Linked DNA regions of Saccharobesus litoralis. The protein of the gene in region 2 binds, or shares a complex with, the protein of the main gene of each other region. Links are inferred from orthologs where the notes say so. Each region holds a gene or a part of one and is shown on either strand. Other genes may lie near its edges.

Region 1 (9,617 bases), 2.6 Mb from region 2 along the record:
AACCTGCACGGTTTCTTCTACTGCTTTATCCTTTAATATACCGACAACAGCATAAACCTTAGCTTGAGGTTTGTTAACCAAGTACGCATTAAGCTGTTGTTTAATATATTCTGCCGCCTGTACGTTATGGCCTACATCAAGAATAACATCAGGTGAACGAGCAATAACCTGCCAACGCCCTGCTAAACTGAAACTTGATAAAGCTTGCTGCAATAGCTTTTTATCAAGAACAATATTTAATTTATTTAATGCAGCTAAGACAGTCGCGGCATTTTGTAGTGGCATGTGAGGCACAGGTAAATCAGAAAACGATTTGTCCGCCATGGTAAATTGCCAAACATCATTACTTTTCTGCCACTGATAATCGGTTAACGCGCAGGTTAAATCAACTTTTTGTTCATTAGCATGATCAAGTAAAGACTGCGGAGGTTCTAGATCGCCACATATAGCTAAACCTGAATGACGCATAATCCCAGCTTTTTCAAAACCAATTTTCTCTCGGGTATTACCTAACCAATCCATATGATCTAATGCCACCGTAGTCACAATAGCGAGGTCATTATCAACAATATTGGTTGCATCTAAACGGCCGCCTAAACCGACTTCTAGGATAACAAAATCGGGTTGTGCTTGTGCCAACAAAACTAAAGCCGCTAACGTACCCATTTCAAAGTAAGTTAAACTGATGTCACCACGGGCTTGTTCAACACATTCAAATGCTTGACAATGTTCCAGCTCGCTAAACCATTGATTATTCAGGGTCACTCGCTCACGATAATCGTTCATGTGAGGAGAGTTATAACAACCAACTTGATAACCGTGATGAGTCAAGACATGCTGTAATAAGCCACAAGTTGTACCTTTACCGTTGGTACCACCAACTAAAATTACCTGACTATTTGATAAATTCAGGTTTAAGCTTTGGTAAACACGCTTAATACGCTCAAGGCCAAGTTCGATATTGGCTGGATGGATGGATTCGAGATGGGACAGCCAAGCTGCTATGGAATTAAAACGCATAGCAGCTAGCAAAGTCACTAAAAATTAGGGATAAGCCCATAAATAATTAATATTGTTCTACCGAAGGTAAGTTCATCAGTTTGCTTAATACGCTTGCTAACTTATGACGCATTTCGCGACGGTCAACAATCATATCTATTGCACCTTTTTGCAATAAGAACTCACTGCGTTGAAAACCTTCTGGTAATTTTTCACGTACCGTCTGCTCAATAACACGAGGGCCAGCAAAACCAATTAATGCTTTAGGTTCGGCAACATTCACGTCGCCTAACATAGCTAAACTTGCTGATACACCGCCCATTGTCGGATCGGTTAATACTGAAATGTAAGGTAAACCTTTTTCACTCATTTTAGCTAACGCCGCACTGGTTTTAGCCATTTGCATAAGAGAGAACAAGGCTTCTTGCATACGCGCACCGCCACTTGCTGAAAAACAAATCAAAGGTAGATTTTCTTTTAAACACACCTCTGCTGCTTTTACAAACTTAGCACCAACCACTGACGCCATTGAACCACCCATAAAGGAGAATTCAAATGAACAGGCCACAACAGGTACACCTTTAACTTGACCACGCATAACAACTAACGCGTCTTTCTCGTCAGTTGATTTTTGAGCTGCGGTGATACGGTCTTTATATTTTTTTGAATCTTTAAATTTAAGTGCATCTTGCGGTTCAAGCTCAGCCGCTATTTCGGTTCTGTTTTCAGTGTCCAAAAAGCTTTCTAAACGCTTACGAGCACCAATACGCATGTGGTGACCACATTTAGGACAAACATTTAAGTTTTGCTCTAATTCAGCGTTATAAATAATGGCATTACAATCAGAACACTTAGCCCAAACACCTTCAGGCACATTCGCTTTTTTCTGAGCGCTGACATTGGTTTTAGGCAGAATTTTTTCAATCCAACTCATGGGTGATCTCTAACACAAATACAAGGAAATAACGGGGTTCTAATCTGTCTATATAATAATTAAGATGCCCCACGCAAAATTGTCGCTAATTAAAGCATAAAGCTCAGCAAATATTAACCTCAACTGGTCTAAACTGTAAAAATTCTATCTTATCTGTTTACTTTTTAACCTCACTTGGTTTCAAGCACTAATTATCAGCAAAAAATAAAGGACCCATTGGCACTTGAGGAATATTTAATTCATCCGGATAAAATACACGGACTAAATATAACCCATTGGGTTTAGCGGTAGCCGCCGCCAGTGTACGATCTTTACCCGCTAATAATTCACTAATCCAAGAGACTGGTTTTTCCGCACAGCCAATCACCAATAATGCCCCTACAATATTACGAACCATATGGTGTAAAAATGCATTAGCCTGTATATCAACTACAAGGTAATCACCATAGCGATTTACCCAACAATGGCTAACATGACGAAATGGTGTTTTAGATTCACAACTAGAAGAACGAAAGGCTGAAAAATCTTGCTCACCTAAAAATAATTGAGCCGCTTGATGCATTAAATGATGATCCAGCGGTTCATAAAACTGAGTCAAACCACTACGCAGTATCGCAGGTCGTTCGCGGCGATTGTAAATTATGTATCGATAACGTCGTGCTGTGGCACTGTATCTAGCATCAAAGTCAGGCGAAACGGGTTTTGCCCACTTTATCGCGATGTCATCCGGCAAATTGGAATTGGCACCCAATACCCAAGATTTCTCTAAACGCTCTACGGGAGAATCAAAATGAACAACCTGCCCTGTAGCATGAACACCAGCATCGGTACGCCCTGCACAAGTTAATTCCAATTGACTATTTGCAACGAGTGATAAAGCCTGCTCGACTTTATGCTCAACGCCTATAACCCCTGGCGTATATTGCTTTTGCCAACCAGAATAATTTGCACCATTGTATTCAATACCAACTGCGTAGCGCATAGAAAACCTTTAAGGGATGAAAATTGGCGGCTAGTATAAGACTCGCCGCCTGAAGTGCAACTTATTCGTCGATTTCTAACTGATCAAGTAACTTTGTTGCTTCGTCTCGCTGATTGGCGTCACCTTTTGCTATCACTTTTTCAAGCGCGGTAATAGCCCCATCAACATCATTTATTTCAATGTAAGCTCGCGCTAAATCAAGTTGTGATGTCATGCCTGACTCATTACCAAGATCAACATCAATTAATTCAATATTTTCTTTTTGAATAAATTCCTCTAACCCGACATCCATATCAGCAGGCTGATAAGGTTCGGCGTCAAGCTCCGCATCTTCACTTTCAGCCAATAATTCCTCGATATCAATCAGCTCTTCACCGTCTTCCAATGCTAACTCAGAACTTAATTCATCTTCTTCAACAATTAAGTCGTCTTCAGCAATATTCTCAGCGGCTAATAACGAATCTAAATCAAGGCTGGTTGTCGGTAATTCATCCTCTGGTGCTAATTCTGTATTGTCCGGCGCTTCTAATGAACCTAATAGTTCATCAAAATTAATGTTTTCTAGCTCTTCAAGCTCCTGCAACTCATCAGAAGTTAAATCTTCGTCTGCAACTGCATTATCTTGTGTAATAGTCGCATCTACTCCGCCGAGTAGTGTATCTATGGTATCAAGATCCGCATCGCTGGCACTGTCATGTACATCAGCATCGAGATCAAATGCTTGTGCTTCAACTTCACTTTCAGCATCAGCTAACAATGCGTCTAGCTCATTAAATTCTTCTAGTATTGCATCATCAAACTCTGGCTCTGGCTCTAGCTCTGGCTCTGGCTCTGGCTCTGGCTCTGGCTCTGGCTCTGGCTCTGGCTCTGGCTCTGGCTCTGGCTCTGGCTCTGGCTCTGGCTCTGGCTCTGGCTCTGGCTCTGGCTCTGGCTCTGGCTCTGGCTCTGGCTCTGGCTCTGGCTCTGGCTCTGGCTCTGGCTCTGGCTCTGGCTCTGGCTCTGGCTCTGGCTCTGGCTCTGGGCTCTGGCTCTGGCTCTGGCTCTGGCTCTGGCTCTGGCTCTGGCAAATCAGCTAAATCAATCGTCGGTTCAACATCAAGCTCAATGTCATCAAAATCTAAACTATCGGCAAGAGCGTCTTCCTCATCGATATCAGACAGCTCGATAGTCATATCGTCGTCTAGTTCGATATCATCAAAATCAATATCGTCAAGTTCATCGTCTTGTTGTTCAACTACATCAACATCGAGTTCGGGTATATCCGTATCACTTTCGAAGCTATCTTCCAGCAACTCAACATTCGCATCGTCAACTGCAAGTGATGGTTCAGCCTCTTGCACTGTTGTTGCGGATGTTTCTAATGCTTCAATTGGCTCTAGTGATTCAGTCGCTGATGATAATGCCGAATCCAACTCATCATCAGGTTCTGATAATGTTTCTAGATCAATTGTTTTAAGACTGCTTAGATCATCATCACTATTTGAATCGTCAGTTAGTTCGTTTTCTAAATCTAGATCTTCTATATCGAGATCTTCTAAATCTAAGTCTTCTAGCGCTAAATCATCTAATTCTGAAACGTCTTGTTGTTCAACAACATCAATCTCAGGTAAATCTGTATCGCTCTCAAAGCTATCATCCAGTAGCTCGACATTCTCGTCATCCGCACGGCCTGTTACCTGTGTTTCTTCTGATTCTAATACCTCTGTAGGCTTTAGTGATTCAGTCGCTGATGACAATTCTGATAATGCTGAATCTAACTCGTCATCAGGTTCTGATAATGTTTCTAGATCAAATGTTTCAAGACTGCTTAGATCATTATCACTGCTTGAATCGTCAGTAAGTCCATTTTCTAAATCTGGATCTTCTAAATCTAGGGCTTCTGAGTCGAGGTCTTCTAAATCTTCCAGCTCTATATCATCTAGCTCTGAAACAGCTAGTTGTTCAACAGCATCAACATCAAGCTCAGGTAAATCTGTATCACTCTCAAAACCATCATCCAGTAACTCGACATTCTCGTCATCCGCATCATCCGCTTCGCCCATTACTGGTGCTTGTTCTGATTCTAATACCTCTGTAGGCTCTAGTGACTCAGTATCGGATGACAATTCTGATAATGCCGAATCTAACTCATCATCAGGTTCTGATAATGTTTCTAGATCAATGTCGCCTTCCAGTTCAACATCTAGTCCAGACACAATATCAACGTCAGAAATTAATGTATCAGCGCTGGAATCATCTTCAGGTATATCTGATAATTCTATTAGTTCGTCGATAAGATCGACGTCTGTTGATAACGTTTCTGCTGATTCTAAGTTCTCGCTTAACTGATCCTCAAAACTATCAAAATTACTCAGCTCAGCATCAGAAATACTGCCTATATCATCACTATCGAGTAGGTCTTCTGCATCTGAAATATTACCAATATCGCCATTTTCTGGTACGTCTTCAGTATCTGGAATACTGCCAATATCAACATTTTCGGGTAAGTCGTCAGCATCTGGAATACTGCCAATATCAACATTTTCGGGTAAGTCGTCAGCATCTGATAACTCAATTTCGCCTTCATCTAGTAGCGACTCAAGATCATCTAATTGTGCTGTAATTGTCTCATCATCAGCGTTAGCTAGCGTTAAATCATCGATGCTTTCTTTGCTGTATTCTTCGCTGTATTTTTCATTAACGTCTTCGATACTTTCATCGACAATTGGCTTATCATCGATATCTGTATTTGTACTTGCAGAAGGCGTTGTATTACTTTCTGCAAAAAAGCTTTCTAGCAGCTCACCTAAATAAGCCTCATCTAATTCTGGTCGTTCTGGCTCTGGCTCTGGCTCTGGCTCTGGCTCTGGCTCTGGCTCTGGCTCTGGCTCGGCAGGTTCTAATTCAATCCCTAAATCGGCAAGCAAAGCATCTTCATCTATTGCTTCTGCTTCTGCTTCTGCTTCTGCTTCTGCTTCTGCTTCTGCTTCTGCTTCTGCTTCTGCTTCTGCTTCTGCTTCTGCTTCTGCTTCTGCTTCTGCTTCTGCTTCTGCTTCTGCTTCTGCTTCTGCTTCTGCTTCTGCTTCTGCTTCTGCTTCTGCTTCTAGGCTAGTATCTTCAATTTCTGGCTTTTCGGGCAAGTCAAGATTATCAACTAATGACTGGTCATTAGCGATATCATCTAACTCAACTTGACCTTCAGGCTTTGGGCTAGAGCCCATTTCCTCTTCTTTAGCATCTTCTTCTAATAAAGCAGATAAATCGTCTAAATCATCAATCGCTTCACTTTCATCATCGTCAAGATCAAGTAAAGAAGACAACTCATCTTCACTATCCGTTGAGTTTTCGTCTAGTAAAACATCAAGATCGATATCTGTATCTAGCTCGTTTTCATCATCTAAATTGCCATCAAGCTCAGTTGCCAACAAATCTTCTTCATCTGTTGCTTCTTGGGTATTCTCAGCTAATAAGGCGTCGATATCATCAATATCAAAGTCAGAATCTTCGCTACCATCGGTGTCGGTTTCAGCGGCAACGGTTTGTGATTCATCAACTGGAGCTTGCTCTTTGGCAAGCAGATCATCAATATCAAAATTATCATCTTGTGCATCATCAGTACTGCTAGATTGCTCATCTAATAACGCGTCAATATCGTTGATATCAAAGTCATCTGCGACATTACCCAAATCGTTTTGTTCAGAATCGGCTTGCTCATCGGTGCTGGCAATTATTGCGTCAATGTCGTCAAGATCAGCATCAATATCAACATCCGCACCGAGTTCAGGTTCAGCATCTGGTTTTTGTTGCGCTTCTTGTTCAAGCAAAGCATCTATATCGTCAACATCAAAATCGTCTGCATCTTCAGTTAACGCCGCTTGCTCATCCAGTAAAGCGTCGATATCGTCAGGTTCAAGATCATCTGGCGTATCAGCCAGTTCTGAACTTGCTTGCTCGTCAAGTAATGCATCAATGTCATTAATATCAAAGTCATCTTGTTCTGCACTGTCTTGACTAGCAGGCTCTTCTTCAGTTAACCCAGCCCCTTCATCAAGTAATGCGTCGATATCAAAATCATCGTCTGCCACTTCGCTGTCAGTATCTGAGCCCTCAGCAACAGCAGCTTTTGGTAGGTCTTGTTCTTCTTCTAAGAAATCACCAAGATCAATGTCATCATCAACACCGTCTTCGTCAATAAGTTGGTTATCACCAGAAAGCTCTTCATCAAGTAAAGCATCAAGATCATCTTGATCTAAATCGCCACTGCCTGCACCGTCATCGTCTGCACCTTCCAGTAAATCTTCGACTGAATCGTCATCACCCGATAACAATGCATCAATATCATCTTGTCCAACGATAGAATCAAGATCATCATCATCGTCGTCACTTAAATCGTTTCCACTAAGCAGTTCATCTAGCTCATCTTGCGACAATTCTTGTGGAGAGCTTTCGTCTTCTCCAGCACTATCTAATAACGCATCAATATCATCATCGGCTACATCTTCTGAGCCTGAGTCGAGTAAGTCATCAATATCGGATTGATCGATCAAGCTATCATCGTCTTCATCCAGTGCTTCATCAGGTACACTCAGCAGATCGTCGTCATCTTCTTCATAAACCAGAATGTCGTCTAAATCGTCATCGAGTGAATCGGTCAGTAAATCATCATCGTCATCGTCTAACTGAATTGTGTCTTCATCTGGTACTAATTGATCATCAAGCTCATCCCCTAACAGCAAATCATCGTCACTGGTTTGCATATCCGACAAGTCTAAATCCGGCTCTTCCATCACTGGTGCTTCTGTAGCCGGTTTGTTATCAAATATAGGCTCTTCTTCTTTTGGTTTTTTCTTACGGAAAACAAACCAAGCAATCAAACCTAATACTAACCCACCTGGAATAGTCGCTGCTAAAGCGATATAGAGAGGATTCGAGCTAATAGTTGCCATTAGTGAATTAAGCGGATTGTTTGCGGCTTCTTCTTGCTCTATACGTTCCTTGGCAACTTCTTCATCTTTGCGTTCGACAAGCTCGGAAATTTGTTGACGCATTTCACTATCAGGGCTGAGCTCCTGTTTAAGGCTTCTCACTTCTTCATCAACTGATGCTAAACGGTTACGCAACCTTTCGTTTTCTTGCATCAATAATTGGGTGTTCTCAATCGATGCCGCATATTGCTCGCGCATCATTTGATAGGTTTTTAATTGCTCTTCACGCAAAGACTGAATTTCATTTTCCAGTTTTTTCTTCGCGGCTTCGACATCTGCTTGTTTAGCATTCGTTTGGCGTTTTCTTTCCGCAGGTGACGCTTTTGCTGCCTGAATACGGCGGTTTTTCTCCGCCCATATTTCATCGTCTAAATCGGATTTATTGCGCGCCGCAGTGCGATTAACCTTACGCATTGCCGACGTGGTGGGAATATCGAGAATAGAACCCGTACGAATATGATTTAGGTTGTTCTCTAAAAAGGCATTTGGGTTAGCTTGATAAATAGCTACCATCACTTGATAAGTGGATACACTGGTATCTGGCCGCACTTTTTCTGCTATCCGCCATAAGGTATCGGTAGCTAATACAGGGCCATAGGTTTTTCCACTTAAACCATTATCGGTTGCTTTGTCGCCACGAATACGCATACCTTCTGCATGAGCATCCGCAACAAAGAAATTACCAGTAGAAATGAATGGCGAATTGATCACTGTCACTAATGTACAGAAAACCAAAATTCGTCTTATCAAGCGCATGTTTTGAATCCTGAAACTGACGCGTTATTATCCTAACTTCGTCAAATGTTTGTCATGAAAGCGGTCTTTATTTACCTAAATGAATAAAATACGCCTTCAATCACCTAATTATTGCTCTTTTCGATGGTTAAGCAAACACCGTTCCAGCTCGTACTATACCCAATTTATATAAAGATGCTATAAATCAAGCAGGACCGAACTTATCGTCAAAAATGGTAGTTTTTTCAACGCTGATAGTCAAAGACCCTTTAAATGTAACCTTTATTGATTGCATTAACTAAATCTTGCGGTGTATCTATACCCGGCGGCGGTGTCTCATGGGCAATATCGACATGAATGGCTTCACCGTACCACAATACGCGTAATTGCTCTAAACTCTCTATTTGTTCCAATGCACTAGGCTGCCAACTAACATATTGCTTAACAAAGCCAGCGCGATAGGCATAAATACCTAAATGACGTAAATAATAGTCACCGATTTCTTGAGGCGCATCATTATTTAAAAATCGACTACGATCGTATGGGATCGTTGCTCGGCTAAAATATAGAGCCAGCCCATCCTTATTAGTTAACACTTTAACTGCATTCGGATTAAAAGCTTCTTCTACGTCATCTATTTTTACAGCTAAGGTTGCCATATTAATTTGTGGGCGTGCCACTAAATTTTCAGCAACTTGAGCCACGATTGCCGCGGGAATAAAAGGTTCATCCCCTTGTACATTAACGATAACCTGATCTTGCGCAATTGCCATTTTGTCAATGACTTCTGCAATACGCTCGGTGCCTGACTCGTGAGTGGCTGCTGTCATACACACTTGTCCACCAAACTGCTTAACTACATCTGCGATACGTGCATCATCAGTTGCAACCACTATTTGTTCAGCATTCGTTGTTTGACACTTTTCATAAACCCGCTGGATCATAGGTTTACCGTTAATGTCGGCTAATGGTTTTCCTGGAAAACGAGTCGAGCCATAGCGAG
Region 2 (9,510 bases):
ACTGAAGAGTTTAGTGAGCGTAAAAAGCAGATTGTTGAGCAGCATAATCCCATCGCGTTATTTTATAGTGAGCGTTACAGTCGACTGATCATTAACTTAGTTAAGTGGTTATATGAAAAAGCGTGGCGCTGTTATGCGGATATTGACGAAGCGCAATTAAATGCTTATTTGCTGTCGGTTGCGGATCAGTTTCAGCAAGAAAGCTGGTCTGAATTAAAACAGGCAATGCCACGTAAACAAGAGTTTAGTGCTGATAATTATATTGATGCCAAAGACAGCCTAAATCATGGTTTGTTAACTGGGATCTGTGTTGGCGGCTTATATCCAGATGACGAATGGCGTTCATTTCGTGGACCTTGGTTGGATATTATGCAAGGCATCAATGATTTGTACACTTTTGAAATTTTACAAAGTCATTTGATGAGTCACAACAATGAAATGGATTTAGATGGTCGAGCTGAGTTGTTAGATTGGAGTGCTAATAAAAAGAGCTCGCTTATTTCAGTGATGGAACAGTCACGACGCAGCGCTCTAAAAGTAATACCATACTGGCAGTATTAGATTGGGTTTTGATGCTCTTGTTTTAGGCTTATTGTTAGCGATAACAACGAGCCAATAGCAGCAAAGCTGCTAATGTCGAAATAAATTTCGACCTACACGGATGTAGGGAATGCCGTTAAGCGTCCGGAACTGCGCACGGCGACCTACACGGATGTAGGGAATGCCTTTCCTTCATCCTTTACCAAGTTATTCCAATAATTTTACTGCGTACACCTTGCATAATTGTCTTGTGTACAGTGGGTTAACTCCGTGAATATTTGCGGTTCATAGGCCTGGTCAGTCACAATTTTATACAGGGTGTGGATTGCTTGCTCACCCATTTTTGCTGGTTTTTGCCCTACGTTGATTTTCGATAATCCCTGCTGTAATAAATCTAATTGCTCTTGAGTGGTGTCTGCGACCAATAATGTATGGTTGGGGTGAGAAACCTTTAATTGTTTCATCATAGTTGGATATGAGCTGTGATATTGCGGCCAACCACCAACAGCCACGACTGCAATATTATCTGGGCGGGTTAACATGTCTTGTAGTTGCTTAACGGCTCTTTCTTGGTCTGACCAACTATATAGCGGACAATCAGCGTGTTCTGTCCAGCCATTAATATTGACTAGGCGTCTGATCCGCGCTGGATTAATCAACTTAGGCTCGGCGACAGATAAAGCGGCTCGAATACCAGAGATACGCTCATCTAAGTTTACTGAGTCTTTACGTCCCGTTTGAATGCACAATGTGCCTCCTTCTGGGCGCATGGATTTTAATGTTAAACCTAATTTGACACCCAAATCAAAATTGTTAGTACCAATATAGGCTTTGCGAACATTAGGAAAGCGTTTTGCTGTTGAGTCGTCAATATCTGAGTCGAAAGTGACGAGTGGAATATCGTTTTTGACTAAAACCGGTAGGGTGCGTCGAGCAACATAGCTGTCTAATAAAACGCTAAAAGCGACACCATCTATACCTTGGTCAATTAGTTTTTCAAGGATCAAATGTTGGGAGATGGCATTGGCTTTATTAGGGCCTTCAAATACACATTCAACATTGCCAAGGGCTTTGGCGGCTCGTTCACAGCCTATTTTGACTTGTTGAAAAAAAGGGTTGCTTTGATCTTTTGGGATCACAGCAAAACGCCATGTTTTGGCTTGAACTGATGTGATTAGCAACAGCCCAAGCAACAGCATAAGAGTACGGGTAATTGTCATTTTCAGCATTTGTGACCGTTTACAGCCCAACCGTTTTGTGGCTCGTCATCGTCAACTATAGTTAACGTTTTTACTGACTACAAATTAACATGGAACAGCCCGTTAGCGTAACCCTTTACCTAGGATTAATTATCGTTTAGTACCAGATACTCGACACCAATCTTCTTGTTGAGCGACTGGGTCTAAGTCAAACCACTGGGCATATATCTCGCAAATTTGTTCTGCTTGGCTAGCAAGTATGCCTGATAGGGCTAACTTACCGCCAGGTTTTACATAATCGGTTATCACTTGTGCTAATTCACGTAGTGGTCCCGCTAAAATATTTGCTACGACGACGTCGGCTTGCAGATTGGGTTGGTTATTCGGTAAAAATAATTCGATTTTATCTTCAACTTGGTTACGTTTAGCGTTTTCTTTGGACGCTTCAATCGCTTGAGGGTCAATATCGATACCGACAACCCGTTGCGCTCCTAGTTTGAGTGCGGCAATAGCTAATATGCCTGAACCGCAGCCAAAATCGACCACGACTTGGTCATCTTGAATGTGGCTGTCTAGCCATTGTAAACATAAGCCTGTAGTTGGATGGGTGCCGGTACCAAAAGCTAAACCGGGATCGAGCAAGACATTAACGGCTTGTTCGTCAGGGACATCGCGCCACGATGGACAGATCCACAAACGCTCACCAAATTGCATAGGATGAAAGCTATCCATCCATTCGCGTACCCAGTCTTTATCTTCAAGCTGCTCTACTTTATAAAAACCTTTGCTGCCGGCATTGGATGCTTGTAAACGCAGTAAGATTTTATCAACATCGACTTCAGCATCATATAAACCCACTACGGTTGTCGCTTCCCACAATAAAAATTCGCCAGGCATAGGTTCGTAAATGGGGGTGTCTGCTGCATCAAGAAAGGTGACTGCTGCGGCGCCCGTGCCTGTCATATGGTCGGAAATGGCATCGGCTGATTCTTTATCTGTCGTGTAACGAACTTGGATCCAAGGCATGGCGGGTCTCGATTGGTGTTTAAAATTTTAAGGCGGGGATTTTAGCCTAAACTGGCTAAACAAAAAAGGCGACGCTTTAAATTACAAGCGACGCCTTTTGTCGGCAGATTACTGCCAAATCACAAGTCCAGAAAGGAAACTAGTGATCCATTCCGAGTTTTTTCTCTAAATAGTGGATATTGCTACCACCATTTTGGAAGTTCTCGTCATCCATTATCTTTTGTTGTAAAGGTACATTAACTTTAATACCTTCAACCACTAACTCGTCTAGTGCATTTTTCATACGGGCAATCGCAATACCGCGATTTTCGCCAAACGTAATCAGCTTACCAATCATAGAGTCGTAGTGAGGTGGTACTGTGTAACCCGCATAAATGTGCGAATCCCAGCGTACACCCATACCGCCTGGTGAATGGAAACGAGTGATTTTACCCGGTGAAGGAATAAAGCGCTCTGGATCTTCAGCGTTAATACGACATTCGATCGCATGGCCTTTAATTTTAATATCGTCTTGAGTTAACGATAATGGCTGGCCAGCGGCAATTTTTAATTGCTCTTTAATCAAGTCAACACCGGTAACCATTTCAGTAACTGGGTGCTCAACCTGAATACGCGTATTCATTTCGATAAAGTAGAATTCGCCGTTTTCGAATAAGAATTCGAACGTACCCGCACCACGATAACCAATTTCGATACAAGCACGCGTACAGCGTTCACCAATGAACTTACGCATTTCTTCAGTGATACCTGGCGCTGGCGCTTCTTCAACGACTTTTTGGTGACGACGTTGCATTGAACAGTCACGCTCGCCTAAGTGAATTGCGTTACCTTGGCCATCTGCTAATACTTGAACTTCAACGTGACGTGGGTTTTCAAGGAATTTTTCCATGTAAACCATGTCGTTGTTAAATGCAGCACCGGCTTCTGATTTCGTTAATTCAATTGACTCAATTAACTCAGCTTCAGAGCGCACAACACGCATACCACGACCACCACCACCACCGGCAGCTTTAACAATGATCGGATAACCAATACGCTTAGCGATTTGCTTGTTAGTTTGCGCATCTTCACCAAGTGGGCCATCAGAACCAGGTACACAAGGTACGCCAGCTTTTTTCATGGCTTTAATCGCTTCAACTTTGTCACCCATAATGCGAATTGAATCCGCTTTTGGACCAACAAAAATAAAGCCACTTTGTTCTACTTGCTCGGCAAAATCAGCATTTTCTGATAAGAAACCATAGCCGGGGTGAATAGCCACGGCATCGGTGACTTCAGCCGCCGCAATAATGCGAGGAATATTTAAATAGCTGTCGATTGAAGGTGCTTTACCAATACAAATGGTTTCGTCAGCCAACAAAACGTGCTTTAACTCTTTATCGGCTTGCGAGTGAACCGCAACCGTTTTAATACCGAGCTCTTTACACGCGCGTAAAATACGCAACGCGATCTCGCCTCGGTTTGCAATGACTAGTTTATCTAACATAGTAAGCCGACCTTATTATTCGATTTCGAATAGTGGTTGGTCGAATTCTAATGCGTCGCCGTTTTGCGCGAAGATAGTCTTAATTGTACCGGCTTTGTCTGCAGTGATTTCGTTCATCATTTTCATTGCTTCAACGATACACAATGTTTGACCTACAGATACTTGAGCACCAACTTCTACGAAAGAAGGAGCGTCTGGCTTAGGAGATGAGTAGTAAGTACCAACCATAGGTGATTTAACTACGTGACCAGTTGGGCCTGCTGGAGCTGCAGGCGCAGCTTCTGCTGGAGCCGTAGGTGCTGCGGCCGGTGCTGCTACTGGAGCCGCAACCGCTGCTACTGGAGCTGCAACCGCTGCTACTGGAGCCGCACGGCTAATGCGTACAGACTCTTCACCTTCAGTGATCTCTAATTCAGAGATACCTGATTCTTCAACTAGTTCGATTAATTTTTTAACTTTACGAATGTCCATAGCCATAGTGGTTATTCTCTCTTGTAATAAAAGTTATTCTGCTTTGGATAAAAACTCATGTGCTGATTGCAGCGCATAGCTGTAACCGGCAATGCCCAAACCGCAAATTACGCCTTGGGCAACGTCTGAAAAATAGGAATGGTGGCGAAATGCTTCGCGCTTGTGCACGTTGGATATGTGCACTTCAATAAAAGGAATATCAACCGCTAAAATAGCATCACGCAACGCCACACTTTGGTGGGTAAAGGCCGCTGGGTTGATAATAATAAAGTCAACTTGTTGAAATGCAGCGTGAATGCGCTCAATTAGCTCAGCTTCCGAGTTAGACTGGACACTTTCAAGTGATAAGCCTAAAGAAGCGGCTTGCTTAGCTAGGTTTTGCTCAATGTCGGCTAAAGTATGATGGCCATAAACAGCGGGTTCACGTTTACCCAGCATATTTAAGTTAGGACCATTTACCAATAAAATATGCTTAGCGTTATTTGACATTAAGTGACCTTAAATTTAGCTAATTTGCAGATATCTTCGGTGAAATCATACAAGTTTAAATCTTTCGGCTAAATATAACGGGTTTTACAACAATTTGAAACGAAAAACTCGCAAAACACTGGTCTAACCTGAAAAATTTGCACGATGTCAGATTTTGTCTACTAAATTAGAACAATTCAATGTCATTTGAGGCGCCAGGCGCTTCATCTAGTTTGTTTTGTTCGATCAGGGTTTCGTAACAACTTGCTTTATTACGCCCTAGCTCTTTGGAGTGATACAAGGCTTTATCGGCTCGGCCAATGATAGTTGTCGGTAGTACGTTGTCTACGAGTTGGGTATAGCCGATACTAATGGTGACACGGCCAACCTGTGGAAAATAATGGTTTTCGACTAGTTGTCGAAACCTTTCTAACACCGAACCAGCCATTGCCAAGTCGACGCGTTTTATAATAATCACAAACTCTTCGCCCCCGTAACGAAACAACATGTCTTCGTCTCGAAAGCATTTTTGCATCAGTTGCGCTAGGGTTAGTAACACTTCATCGCCAATCAAGTGGCCAAAATTATCATTTAGGCGCTTAAAGTGATCAATGTCTAACATGGCAAAACAATGGCGGTGAGGTTCTTCGCTGCCGTCTTGGTTTCGCCTATGCTCAGTTGTCGATAACAGTTTGTTAAGCGTGCCATCAAAGGTTTGGCGATTAAATAAGCCGGTTAGGGCGTCATGATTGCTGGTGCGTAATAAATTTAATTGATTACTGTATATAGCAATGTAGGCGGCGAGAACGGTTTGTTTGTCTAAATCTTCAATGGCGTGGCCATCAATAATTAACGCACCAAAATATAAGTTTCTAGCCATTAATGGATAAACGATTTGGTCTTGGCTTAAATCAAATTCTATTGATGCGTGCTCTTTGATGAGTGCATCGAGTAATTGGGTGTCTTGGCTGACTTGAGATTTTAACTCATCTTGGCTGAGTGTTGGGGACAGATGCAGTAGCTCGTAATGGCCATGCGATGCGGGCAAGCGATTATTGTATAGGCGTATTTCTGCATCGGGGAACAATCCTTTAACCAATTGGACAAATGTATCATGCAAACCTTCGGCATCAATTTGCGCAGTGAGTTGAATAATTTGTTCGTGGTAATAATACGACAACGTTGCCGCCCCTTGCTTGTTAATTATAGTTAAAGCGATCAGGTTTTAGGGGCAGGTTTCTAGTTCCAGACGAAACCTAAGTACTTACATCCATGTAAGCAAAGCCGTCAAGCTTTGAGACCCCATGAGCATATGCTCTACTATGTGATTGGGGCGAGTAAGCGCTGACAATGAACCATAAGACCTGAGCGAGAAGACTATACTGCTTGATATGGTTTAAAAGTATAGACGTTTTTATTGTATTCTACAGGGCAATAACATGAATTATTGCCCTGTATACCTGCTATTGCTGTGTTTGTTTGACTGCGCCTATAAATTCGTCAGGGGGTAAAAATCCGCGGATCCTTTGGTTACTAAGCTCAATGCCTTGTGTAGTAAAGATCATCACAGTAGGAGCCGGTGGGCCAACAATTCCCCACGACTTAATTAACGCATCATGTTCACTATTAAACTCGGTCACGTCCAATTGTAGCCATTGATAGTCTTTTAGTGTTGCTTGTACGTTGGCGTTAGCAAAAGTGATATGTTCAAATTCTTTACAGCCGACACACCATTCAGCGGTAATGTCTAGTAATACGGGTTGACCAGCTTGCTTAGCTTTATCTAACTCTTGCTGAATTTGCACTGCAGAAGTGGTGACTAAAAAGGGTAATTCTAGCTTTTTGTAGCCTTGTGCCGCTTGACCAAAGTAGATGGCTACCAACAAACTGACTAAAGTGATGCCACCGGATAACTTAATGTTTTGTTGTCGTTTAAACTGAAAACCAAAGAATACCGCACAGGCCATGGCCAGTAACGCAGCCAACAACAATACATATTGCTCTTGCATAAAGCGCGCGAACAACATAATTGGTACTGCCAGTAATATAAAGGCAAAGAGTTTTTTAACGCTTTCCATCCAGCCACCGGCTTTCGGTAACCATTTACCACTGCTAGCGCCAATAATCAGTAAAGGTAAGCCCATACCAATTGACAGTATGTATAAGGTAACAAATCCGAATAATGCATCGCCGGTTTGAGCAACGTAAAGCAGCGCGCCAGACAAAGGCGCTGTGGTACAAGGCGAAGCTATTAACCCCGACAATACGCCCATGGCTAATGCACCTTTAAAGTTACCTTGTTTTTGCTCCATGCTTTTGGCATTTAATTTATTAACCCAGCTACTCGGAAGCTGCAATTCGTACCAACCAAACATGGAACCTGCCAAAGCAGCAAACATAATAGATAAGCCGATAAGCACAGCTTGGCTTTGTAATACAGCCTGAAAGCTGGCTCCTGCTAGTGCTGCGAGTAACCCTAAAGCCGCATAGGTTAGTGCCATGCCTTGCACGAAACTAAGCGATAATAAAAACGCAGCTTTATTGGTTAGCTTTTCTTGACCGACTAATACACTAGAAAGGATAGGGTACATAGGGAAAACACAAGGCGTTAAAGCTAATCCGACACCTAACGCAAAAAATACCAATAACACAATAAACCAGCTTTGGCTTTGTAAAAACGAACTTAAGCTTGACTCATCGGTACTCAAATCAGAAAAATCTGTACTTGCATTCAGTCCCCCCGTAGCGCCGCTATTTATCGGAGTTAGCAAAACTTCTTTAACGCTGGGTGGATAGCATAATCCTGCTTCGGCACAACCTTGATAACGTATTTTAATAACGCCTTGTTCAAGCGCAAAATTGAGTGGGATCTGCGCGCTAAATTGTTGTTTGTAGATCTCAGTTTGACCGTAGTATTCGTCTTCGTAAGGTAAACCCTCAGGCAAAATTACGTCACTAAAACTTGCGTTATCTGCGGCAAATTTAAATTGTTTTTTATAAAGGTAATATCCGGGGGCAATATCAAATTGAATATCGACTTTGTCACCATTCTGGATAAAGTTAAAGGCGAACGCTTTGTCTATGGGTAAAAAGTCCGGCTCTTGCTCGCTTTCTTCAGCAAATAAATCATCCAGAGAAGACGAGTTACTTGAAAAGAGTGGTTCGGCATTATTAGCAATTGGCTGTTGGGTTAATGTCTTGTTTTGTGCGTTAACGGATTGCATTGTGAATAACAACGCAGCGAAAAGTGCTAGCGTTAGCGCCCACAATGGCAAATTTTTTATTAAAAGTGACGGCTTACAAACTTTTAATAACATCATTCTGTTTGGCCTTGTTGTTGATTGGAACTTGGGGTAAGACTGTCGATCAGCCATTGTGCATATTCGTCGGAAATAGCACACATATTAACTGCCGTTATCTCAGGGACATCATAACTATGCTGACTTTTGATAAAAGCTTGCAATCCTTCGAAATGTCTACCCAATGTTTTAATTTTTAATAAGTATTCGTTGTCCATGACGATACGGCCTTGCCAAGAATATACTGATTCAATGGCATCAACTATATTCACGCATGCAGCGTGTTTATGGCGCACAATACCGTTAGCCAGCTCTTGGGCTTCCTGTTTGGTTGGCGTTGTGCAAAACACCAATATTGGTGTATCGGCTTGTATATCATTTTTCATAGTATTGTTCTTGCAAATCAGCAGTTAAACATGTGAACGACCAATGTCAGTCGATAAATAACCGTAGATTAAACTTGAAAAGTTTCGTTTGCCACCCATATGTCATAATATGTCAGTGTCGTGGCGCGTTACACAAGTAATCAGTAAAATGCTTTACAGAAATTCTTACGCTACTGCCTCAGTAGACAGGCAAAGCAACGACAATATTACAGCGCCACCGACTAATTTATTTTTTATCAATTTAAATTGAGAACTTATGTTTGCAAAATTATTTATATTATTCGCCATTATGCCAATCATCGAAATTGCGCTGTTACTCGAAGTTGGCGAAATAATTGGCGGTTGGACCACTTTAGGTATCGTAATTTTAACCGCATTTATTGGCGCTAAATTAGTGCGGGAACAGGGTATACAAACCTTACACAGTTTACGAACCCAAACGGCTTCAGGGCAATTACCAGCGCAAACTTTGGTTGAAGGCTTAATGTTACTTATTGCAGGTGTACTGTTAGTCACCCCAGGTTTTGTGACCGATGCGATTGGCTTTTTGCTAACAATCCCTGTTACGCGTAAACCGATAGCCTTGGCCGTGTATGCGCAAATTAAAGACAAGTTAGTTGTTCAATCGAATATGC

What was found.
Region 1: the proteins of accB (region 2) and accD are in contact, whole or in part, in a solved structure (PDB 8UXZ), measured with the Escherichia coli proteins. The link is inferred for Saccharobesus litoralis from one-to-one orthologs.

What each region holds. Positions count from the first base shown.
Region 1 is NZ_CP026604.1:3,834,732-3,844,348, reverse strand. Bases 1-2,863 are described here. They hold accD (acetyl-CoA carboxylase, carboxyltransferase subunit beta), read right to left. Parts: upstream 1,934-2,863; coding sequence 1,067-1,933; downstream 1-1,066. Other genes in these bases: truA (tRNA pseudouridine(38-40) synthase TruA), read right to left, coding at 2,121-2,863; folC (bifunctional tetrahydrofolate synthase/dihydrofolate synthase), read right to left, coding at 1-1,020. In the rest of the region: more of truA, read right to left, coding at 2,864-2,915; C2869_RS22685 (FimV/HubP family polar landmark protein), read right to left, coding at 2,977-3,672; C2869_RS22680 (FimV/HubP family polar landmark protein), read right to left, coding at 3,710-8,635; kdsB (3-deoxy-manno-octulosonate cytidylyltransferase), read right to left, coding at 8,884-9,617.
Region 2 is NZ_CP026604.1:1,256,882-1,266,391, reverse strand. Bases 2,995-5,750 are described here. They hold accB (acetyl-CoA carboxylase biotin carboxyl carrier protein), read right to left. Parts: upstream 4,723-5,750; coding sequence 4,267-4,722; downstream 2,995-4,266. Other genes in these bases: C2869_RS04435 (GGDEF domain-containing protein), read right to left, coding at 5,378-5,750; aroQ (type II 3-dehydroquinate dehydratase), read right to left, coding at 4,756-5,211; accC (acetyl-CoA carboxylase biotin carboxylase subunit), read right to left, coding at 2,995-4,251. Also shown: C2869_RS04465 (CYTH domain-containing protein), read left to right, coding at 1-561; C2869_RS04460 (substrate-binding domain-containing protein), read right to left, coding at 762-1,769; prmA (50S ribosomal protein L11 methyltransferase), read right to left, coding at 1,890-2,765; more of accC, read right to left, coding at 2,905-2,994; more of C2869_RS04435, read right to left, coding at 5,751-6,370; protein-disulfide reductase DsbD, read right to left, coding at 6,654-8,414; divalent-cation tolerance protein CutA, read right to left, coding at 8,507-8,875; C2869_RS04420 (FxsA family protein), read left to right, coding at 9,132-9,510. UniProt on the Escherichia coli protein: This protein is a component of the acetyl coenzyme A carboxylase complex; first, biotin carboxylase catalyzes the carboxylation of the carrier protein and then the transcarboxylase transfers the carboxyl group to form malonyl-CoA.